2 regions of the Stenotrophomonas sp. JC08 genome follow, and region 1 is predicted to be linked to the other one. Evidence: riboswitches for the same ligand, from Rfam matches in the RefSeq annotation. Region 1 holds a riboswitch; the other holds the start of a gene.
The links. Region 1 has a riboswitch for cobalamin ahead of btuB (TonB-dependent vitamin B12 receptor). Riboswitches for the same ligand answer to the same signal wherever they lie in the genome.

Region 2: another riboswitch for cobalamin. It lies ahead of ACSBPQ_RS01125 (ribonucleoside-diphosphate reductase subunit alpha); the one in region 1 lies ahead of btuB (TonB-dependent vitamin B12 receptor).

Annotation. Positions count from the first base shown of each region.
Region 1 covers NZ_CP197473.1:375,426-379,703, reverse strand. Annotated here, with positions in the region: gene ACSBPQ_RS01620 (histidine phosphatase family protein) at 1-538, opposite strand, end outside; gene cobT (nicotinate-nucleotide--dimethylbenzimidazole phosphoribosyltransferase) at 535-1,605, opposite strand; cobalamin riboswitch at 1,695-1,930, shown strand; gene btuB (TonB-dependent vitamin B12 receptor) at 2,049-3,923, shown strand; gene ACSBPQ_RS01605 (M28 family metallopeptidase) at 4,005-4,278, opposite strand, start outside.
Region 2 covers NZ_CP197473.1:266,186-270,463, reverse strand. Annotated here, with positions in the region: gene ACSBPQ_RS01125 (ribonucleoside-diphosphate reductase subunit alpha) at 1-1,975, opposite strand, end outside; cobalamin riboswitch at 2,245-2,465, opposite strand; gene ACSBPQ_RS01120 (Na/Pi cotransporter family protein) at 2,617-4,278, shown strand, end outside.

The DNA of each region.
Region 1 (4,278 bases):
CACGCTCCACACGCAGCCGCACGCGGGTGCCGTAGTCGATGCGCATCGCCCACAACGCCGACAGCGGCATGCCGCAGATGCGCGAGACCGCCAGTCGCAACACCCCGGCATGGCTGACCACCAGCAGTGGCTGGCCATCACCCTCGTCCTCGTCGACCAGCCGCTGCAGCTGCGCCTCGATGCGCGCCTGGAACTGCGGCCACGACTCGCCGTTGGGCGGCACCACCGCATGCGGCTCCTCGTAGAACGCGGCCAGCTGCTCGGCGGGCAGTTCATCGAAATGCAGGCCGTCCCAGTCGCCGAAGTCGAGTTCGGCCCAGTCCGGGTGGATCTCGCAGAACTGGTTGCTGCCGGCCACCAGCGCGTGCGCGGTATCCAGCGCGCGCCGCCGCGGCGAGCTGATCACCCGGCTCCAGCCGATTCCCGCATGGCAGCGGTACAGCGCATCCATCGCCCCGTCGACCAGCGGCGGGTCGGTGCGCCCGTCCAGATGACCGTGACGCCCGGTGGAGGCGTGCCGCAACAGATCCAGGATCATCGCCGACCGTCGCGATCGGCCACGGCCGCTTCCTCGAAGGTGGCCATCTGGTTGTGCAGCGCGCAGGCCATGCGCACCAGCGGCAATGCCAGTGCCGCGCCGGAGCCTTCGCCCAGCCGCAGGTCCAGTTGCAGCAGCGGTTGCGCCTGCAGCAGCTCCAGCAGGCGGATGTGTCCGCGCTCGGCCGACTGGTGCGAGAACAGCAGCCACGCCTGCACGCCGGGATTGATCCGTACCGCCGCCAGGGCAGCGGCCGAGACGATGAAGCCGTCCACCAGCACCGGCACGCCACGCTGTGCGGCAGCGATCATCGCCGCACTCATCGCCGCGATCTCCAGCCCGCCAACGCGGCGCAGCGCCTCCCGGCCCGGCACCGGCGCGGCATCGACGGCTGCCCCGTGCAGCGTCAGCGCGCGGCTGATGATGTTCTTCTTCTGCACCATGCGCACCGCGTCCAGCCCGGTGCCGATGCCGACCAGCTCGTCCAGCGACGCCGGCCCCAGCACCGCCCCCAGCGCACTGGCCGCGGTGGTGTTGCCGATGCCCATCTCGCCCAGCACCAGCAGGTCGGCACCGTTGCCGCAGGCACCCTCCACCGCGCGCCGGCCGGCCTCGAACACGGCATCCAGATCGGCTTCCGACATCGCCGCGGCGGTGCTGAAATCCTCGGTCCCGGCACGGACCTTGTCGGTGACGACGCCGGCAACCGGCGCGGCGGCGCGGCTGCCCACGTCCCACACGTGCAGCGGCAGGCCCAGCTCCCGTGCCAGCACCGCGATGGCGGCGCCCCCGGCGGCAAAGTTGTGCAGCATCTGCACCGTCACTTCGGGCGGATAGGCCGAAACCCCGCGCGCGGCCACGCCGTGATCGCCGGCGAACACGATCACCGGTACCTGTGCGGCCTGCGGCCGGTCGCTGGCCTGCAGCGCGGCCAGCTCGATGGCCAGTGTTTCCAGCCGGCCCAGTGCGCCCTCCGGCTTGGTCAGCTGCCGCTGGCGGGCCATGGCCCGTTGACGGTGTTCCTGCGACGGCTGCCCGCAGGCCTGCCCGAACCACATTTCTGTCACGTCTGTTCCGATACTGCGTTGCAATCGCGCATTTTACCCGTCGCGGCCGGATCTCCGCCGCTTCGCACATGCACGGCATGTGATCGCATAGAATGCGCACACTTTCGGGTGACCCCCGGCAAACGCCGACGGGTTGAAACGGGAAGCCGGTGCCGCGTACCGCTGGAACTCCAGCGGCCGCCATTCCGGCACTGCCCCCGCAACGGTAAGCAGGACAAGGCCAGACATACCGCCACTGTGCAGTGCACGGGAAGGCGTCTGGACGGAAACGGCAGCTGCCGCTTCGCCTGCGAGTCCGGAGACCGGCCCGGAAGCCGACTGGTTGCGATGCGGAGGGCATGGCGGCGGCTGTGGCGCCGTGCGCGCGACCTCCGTCTCCCGTTCTCTGTCTGGCAACCTCCCCCACTTGTCCTGCGCGGGAGCGCGCAGGTACCGGAGCTTGCATGAAACTGTCCCGCCACACCCTTTCCCTCGCCCTTGCCCTGGCCTTGCCGGGCATCGCCACCGCCGAACAGGCACCCACGCAACTGGACGATGTCATCGTCACCGCCACCCGTACGCCGATCTCGATCGAGGACAGCGTGGTGCCGGTGCAGGTGATCGACCGCGTGCAGATCGAGCGCAGCCAGGCCAGCTCGCTGCAGGCGCTGCTGCGTGGCCGCGCCGGGCTGGATTTCACCAACCAGGGTGGCGCCGGCAAGATCACCTCGCTGTTCATGCGCGGCAGCAACTCCAACCAGGTGCTGGTGCTGGTGGACGGCGTGCGCATCGGCTCGGCCACCAACGGCATGCCGACCCTGCAGGACCTGCCGGTGGACCAGATCGAGCGGGTGGAGATCGTGCGCGGCCCGCGTTCCAGCCTGTACGGCTCCGAAGCCATCGGCGGGGTGATCCAGATCTTCACCCGCAGCGCCGGCCCGGGCCTGCAGCAGAACCTGTCACTCAGCGCCGGCAGCCACAACCTGCGCCAGGCCAGCGCCGGCTTCAGCAACCGCGGCGAACGTGGCTGGATCTCGGCCCAAGGCGGCTACCAGAGCACCGACGGCATCAACGCCTGCCGCGGCACCGCCGGCAATGCCGAACACCCCTGGGGCGCCGGCTGCTATGCCGACGAGCCGGACCGTGACGGCTACCGCAACACCTCGATCAACGTGCGCGGCGGCTACGCACTGGGTGAAACCGTGAGCCTGGAAGGCCACGTGCTCAACTCCGACGCCCGCAACGAGTACGACGGCAGCATCTTCGGCGGCAATGAAGCCGACAACCGCCAGCAGGTCTATGGCGGCAAGCTGGCCTGGGCCGCTTCCGACGCGTTCCAGCTGACCGCGCAGATCGGCCGCAACGTCGACCAGGCCGATGCCTACTTCGCCGCCGACGGCAGGCGCAGCTTCGCCAGCAGCTTCGACACCCGCCGCGACACCGCCGCCGTGCAGGGCGACATCAAGTTCGGCGAAGGCCAGCAGATCAGCGTCGGTGCCGACTGGCAGCAGGACGAGATCGAAAGCACCACCGCGTTCGACGTGGACAACCGCGACAACACCGGCGTGTTCGCCGAGTACCTGGGCCAGTTCAGCGCGCACTCGCTGCAGGCGTCCGTGCGCAATGACGACAACGAGCAGTTCGGCAACCACACCACCGGCAGCGTCGGTTACGGCCTGGCCTTCGGCAACGGCCTGCGCCTGAGCGCCAGCGCCGGCACCGGTTTCAAGGCACCGACCTTCAACGACCTGTACTACCCGGGCTTCAGCAACCCGCTGCTGAAGCCGGAAGAATCCAGGAGCCTGAACCTCGGCATCGCCCAGTACGCCGACACCTGGAACTGGACCTTCAACGCCTATGAAACCCGCATCGACCAGCTGATCGGTTATGACAGCAGCTTCGCGCTGGTCAACGTGGCCGAAGCCCGTATCCGCGGCGCCGAGTTGACCGGTTTCGTGTCGCTGGCCGGTTTCGACATCAACGCCCAGGCCAGCTTCACCGACCCGCGTGACCACACTTCCGGTGCGGCCACCTACGACAACCTGCTGGCCCGCCGCGCGCGCACCAGCGGCCGTCTGGACGTGGACAAGGCGTTCGGTCCGCTGCGCCTGGGCGTGACCGCCGCCGGCAGCGGTCACCGTTTCGACAACGCCGCCAACACCGTGCGTCTGGCCGGTTACGGCACCGTCGATGTGCGCGTGGAGTACGCTCTCAGCGACGCGTGGACGCTGCAGGCCAAGGCCGCCAACGTGTTCGACCGCGAGTATGAAACCGTGGCCTGGTACAACCAGCCCGGTCGCGAGTACCAGCTGACGCTGCGCTACAACATCAAGCACTGAACAGACAGGGCCGCATGGTGCGGCCCTGTTTTCCGTAAACCCTCGCCCCTCTGCCGTCACCGGGAGAGGGGCGGCCGGTGATTACCTGCGCTCTGCGGCGCTTGCGTCACGGGTGGCGCGGAAGGCCTCTTCCGGGCTCCAGTTCGGCCAGTCACGCGAGTTCGCCAGCTGCTCGCCCAAGGTGTAGACCACTTCCAGATCACGCACTGCACCGGCGAAGGTCCAGTCGGCCTGCCATTCGTCGCCCTGCTGGTGGTAACGCTTGGCGGTGTAGTCGTCCGAGGCCGCCTTGCCGGCCGCGACGCCGCCGTCGATCCAGTCCTGACCGGCCGAATACGACAGCGCCGGCACGCCG
Region 2 (4,278 bases), 110 kb from region 1:
CGTCGGCCAGCTTGATCGCATCACGCATTTCCGCCGTCCACAGGCCGAGCTGCTTCAACTCGCCGACCAGATAGCGGTTGACCTGCAGGAAGTCGCCGGACAGCGTTTCGCGCTTGAACAGGTTGGACACCTGCGGCTCCACGCATTCGTAGCAGCCGGCGATGGAGGCGATGGTCGCGGTCGGGGCGATGGCGATCAGCAGCGAGTTGCGCAGGCCGTGCTGCTGGATGCGCGCCCGCAAGGCATCCCATCGCGCCACATCCACCGGGGCGATGTTCCACGCATCGAACTGCAAGGCGCCACTGGCGGCCCGGGTGTCGTTGAACGACGGATGCGGGCCACGCTCGATAGCCAGCTCGCACGAAGTCTCCAGCGCATGGAAGTAGATCGTCTCGGCGATCTGCCTGGACAGCGCGCGTGCCTGCTCCGAATCGAACGGCAGCCGCTTGCGGAAGAACACGTCCTGCAGGCCCATGCAGCCCAGACCCACCGGGCGCCAGCGCAGGTTGCCGCGACGGGCGGTCTCGATCGGATAGAAGTTCAGGTCGATGACGCGATCGAGCTGGCGCACGGCCAGGCGCACGGTTTCGGCCAGTTTTTCGAAATCGAAATCGCCGTGCGCGTCGAAGTGGTTGCCCAGGTTGATCGAGCCCAGGTTGCATACCGCGGTCTCGTCGCTGGAGGTGATCTCCAGGATCTCGGTGCACAGGTTGGACAGATGGATCACATTGCCCGGACGCATGGTCTGGTTGCTGGCCAGGTTGCACTTGTCCTTGAAGGTCATCCAGCCGTTGCCGGTCTCGGCCAGGGTGCGCATCATCCGCGCGTACAGCTTGCGCGCGGAAATGCTCCGTGCGGCCTTGCCCTGCATTTCCGCCTGCACATAGGCACGCTCGAATGCGTCGCCGTACAGGTCGGTCAGCTCAGGCACCACGCTCGGATCGAACAGCGACCATTGCTGGTCGGCCTCCACGCGGACCATGAACAGGTCCGGCACCCAGTTGGCGAGGTTCAGGTTGTGGGTACGGCGCGCGTCGTCACCGGCGTTGTCGCGCAGCTCCAGGAAGTCCTCGATATCGGCGTGCCAGGTCTCCAGATACACGCAGGCCGCGCCCTTGCGCTTGCCGCCCTGGTTGACCGCCGCCACCGAGGAATCCAGCGTCTTCAGCCACGGCACGATGCCGTTGGAATGGCCGTTGGTGGAGCGGATCAGCGCGCCACGCGCACGCACCCGCGACCAGCTCACGCCGATGCCGCCACTGAACTTGGACAGCTGGGCGATATCGCCGTATTTGGCGTAGATCGACTCAAGCGAATCCAGTGGCGAATCCAGCAGGAAGCACGAGGACAGCTGCTCGTGCACGGTGCCGGCATTGAACAGGGTCGGGCTAGACGGCAGGTAGTCCAGGTTGCCCATGCGCTGGTACAGCGCCAGGGCCTCGGGTACGTCCTCGCTCAGCGCGCTGGCGATGCGCAGGAAGAACTGCTGCGGGGTCTCAAGCACCTTGCGCGAATGCGGATGGCGCAGCAGGTAGCGGTCGTAGAGCGTGCGCAGGCCGAAGTAGTCGAAGTGCAGGTCCAGCGACACGTCGATGGCGTCGTTGAGCTTGCGCGCGTTGGTCTGCACGAAGCCGAGCAGGCGATCATTGATCAGGCCGACTTCGTGGCCACGGGCGATGGACTGCGAGAACGCGTGGATCTCCTGCCCGGAGACTTCCTTGGCGATGAAGCGGGCCAGCAGGCGCGCGGCCAGACGGCCGTATTCGGGCTCCTCGCCGATCAGCAGCGCGGCGGTGCGGATGGAGAGTTCATCCAGCTCCTGGGTGGTGGCGCCGTTGTACAGGCCGGAGATGGTGCGGGTGGCCACGCGCATCGGGTCCACCGCGTGCAGGCCTTCGCAGCAGCGCTGGATGGCGCGCACGATCTTGTTCAGGTCCACCGGCTCGACCACGCCGTTGCGCTTGGTCACGCTCATCGCGGTGGCCGTCGGCGGCGGGGTCAACAGGAATCCGTCTGCCGTGGCGGTGGCGACGGCGGCGGGCGTTTCGGAAATGGTCACGGTGTTTCTCCATGCGTGATGCACGCGGCTCCCGTCCCTCGACAGGTAGCGGGGCCGGCGTTTCCAGAGCATGGGGACGCGGTGTCGCACGGACCGCGACGCGCGGACCGTCGGGGTCCACGTCACGACTCGTGCTGCACCGACCATCTCCCCCCGGAGATTCGCGCGGCCGGCACCGCGCGGTGTGCTTCGCGCGGCTGTCGGCAGGTCTTCGGACTCATGGGCGCGAAGGCATGGCCTTCTCCTGGCCCGCCGCTTCCCAAGGCCGGGCGGCCTCAGTGCTGTGTGGCGGGGTCGTTCCCAATTACCGCTGCGGGGCAGTGCCGGAATCACCTGACAGGCTCACCGGCTTCCCTCTTAGTCCACCGGGTTGCTGCCCGATGGAACCGACGCCCACAAGATAGTGGGGATAAATGACATCCGCAATACCAGATATTGTGAAAAAACCGGGACAGGCCCGGAAGAAAGTGCTGGTCGCAGGCGTCGCGCACGACCCGGCAGCGCGCAAATTGCCGGCAAACCTGCTTCAATCCCCGCCCCTTGCCGAGGAGGTGGTCGTGACCCAGACGCTCAAGTGGATTGCCGTGGCGATACTGGCGGTGGCGCTGGGCGCATCGTTCCACTACAGCGCCGGCTGGTTGCAGCTGTGCGCCGGGCTGGCGCTGTTCCTGTTCGGCATGCAGTGCCTGGAGCAGGGCCTCAAGGAGCTGGCCGGTGGCCGCATGGAACGGCTGCTGGCGCGCAGTACCGCCACCCCGTTCAAGGGCCTGCTGTTCGGCGGCGGCGCGACCCTGCTGCTGCAGTCCAGCACGCTGGTGTCGCTGCTGACCATCGCCTTTCTCAGTACCGGGCTGATCCAGCTCGGCGGTGCGATCGCGGTGCTGCTGGGCGCCAACCTCGGCGCCACCAGCGGCATCTGGCTGCTGGCGCTGGCCGGGCAGAACCTGAGCCTGTCGCCACTGGCGCTGCCACTGCTGGTGTTCGGCGTGCTGGCGCGCTACACCGGCCCCCAGGGCGCGGCAGCCGGCCGACTGGTGGTCGGCATCGCCTTCATCTTCCTGGCCATCGACCAGATCAAGCACGGTTTCTCGGCGATGGCCACCATCGAGCTGGGCAGCTATGCCGCCGATGGCTGGGCCGGCACGCTGCTGTTCGTGGCCGTGGGCCTGCTGCTGACGGTGATCGTGCAGTCCTCCCACGCCACCTTGATGCTGACCCTGGCCGCGCTGTCGCAGGGGCAGCTGGAGCCGGCGCAGAGCCTGGCCATCGCCATCGGTTCGAACGTCGGCAGCAGCGTGACCACCGGCGTGATGGGCTACATCGGCGGCAACCGCGCCGGGCAGCGGCTGGCACTGGCGCACGTGCTGTTCAACGTCACCACCGCATCACTGGCATTGCTGGCGTTGCCGCTGCTGCAGGCGGCGGTGCTGTGGCTCACCGCGGTGGCCGGCATGGGCGACAACGCGCTGATCCAGCTGGCCCTGTTCCACACCCTGATAAACGCATTGGGCGTGGCGCTGTTCTGGCCGTGGCAGCCGGCCTTCGCCGCACTGCTGGAACGCTGGCTGCCCGACCGCCCGCAAGCGGTCGGGCTGATCGCCGAGATCGCCAGCGGCCCGACACCAAACCGTTCGCCCTATCTGACCGACAGCGCACTGCTCAGCGCCGACAGCGCCACCGAGGCCTTCAGCCAGGAGCTGCACCATCTGGGCCGGATCAGCCTGGAAGTCATCGGCCAGGCCCTGTATTGCCCGCCCGACGAACTGGATTCGCCGCAGCGCGACGTCGCCGTGCTGCGCCAGCGCCTGCAGCGCTCGCCCCTGGACAGCGAGGCGCTGTACCGCCAGCACGTCAAGCCGCTGTACGGCGAACTGCTGCGCTTCATCGGCCGCTTCGAACAGCCGCTCGATGCGGTCCAGCAGCAGTGGTGGCGCAACGGCCAGGAAGCCGCCTCGCAGCTGGTCAAGGCGGTCAAGGACGCGCATCAGCTGCAGGCCAACCTTAAGCGCCATGCCGGTGCCGAAGCACAGGCCGGCAATGCCGCCGCCGATGCCTACCGCGAGCTGCGCCTGCAACTGCTCGATGCGCTGGCCTGGCTGGTGCGCTGCGGCCAGCAGCATGACGACCCGCAGCGCTGGCGGCACGAGCTGCAGGCACTGGAACCGCGCATGCAGGCATTCAAGGAGGAATTCACCGCGCGCCTGTTCGCCGCCGTCCGG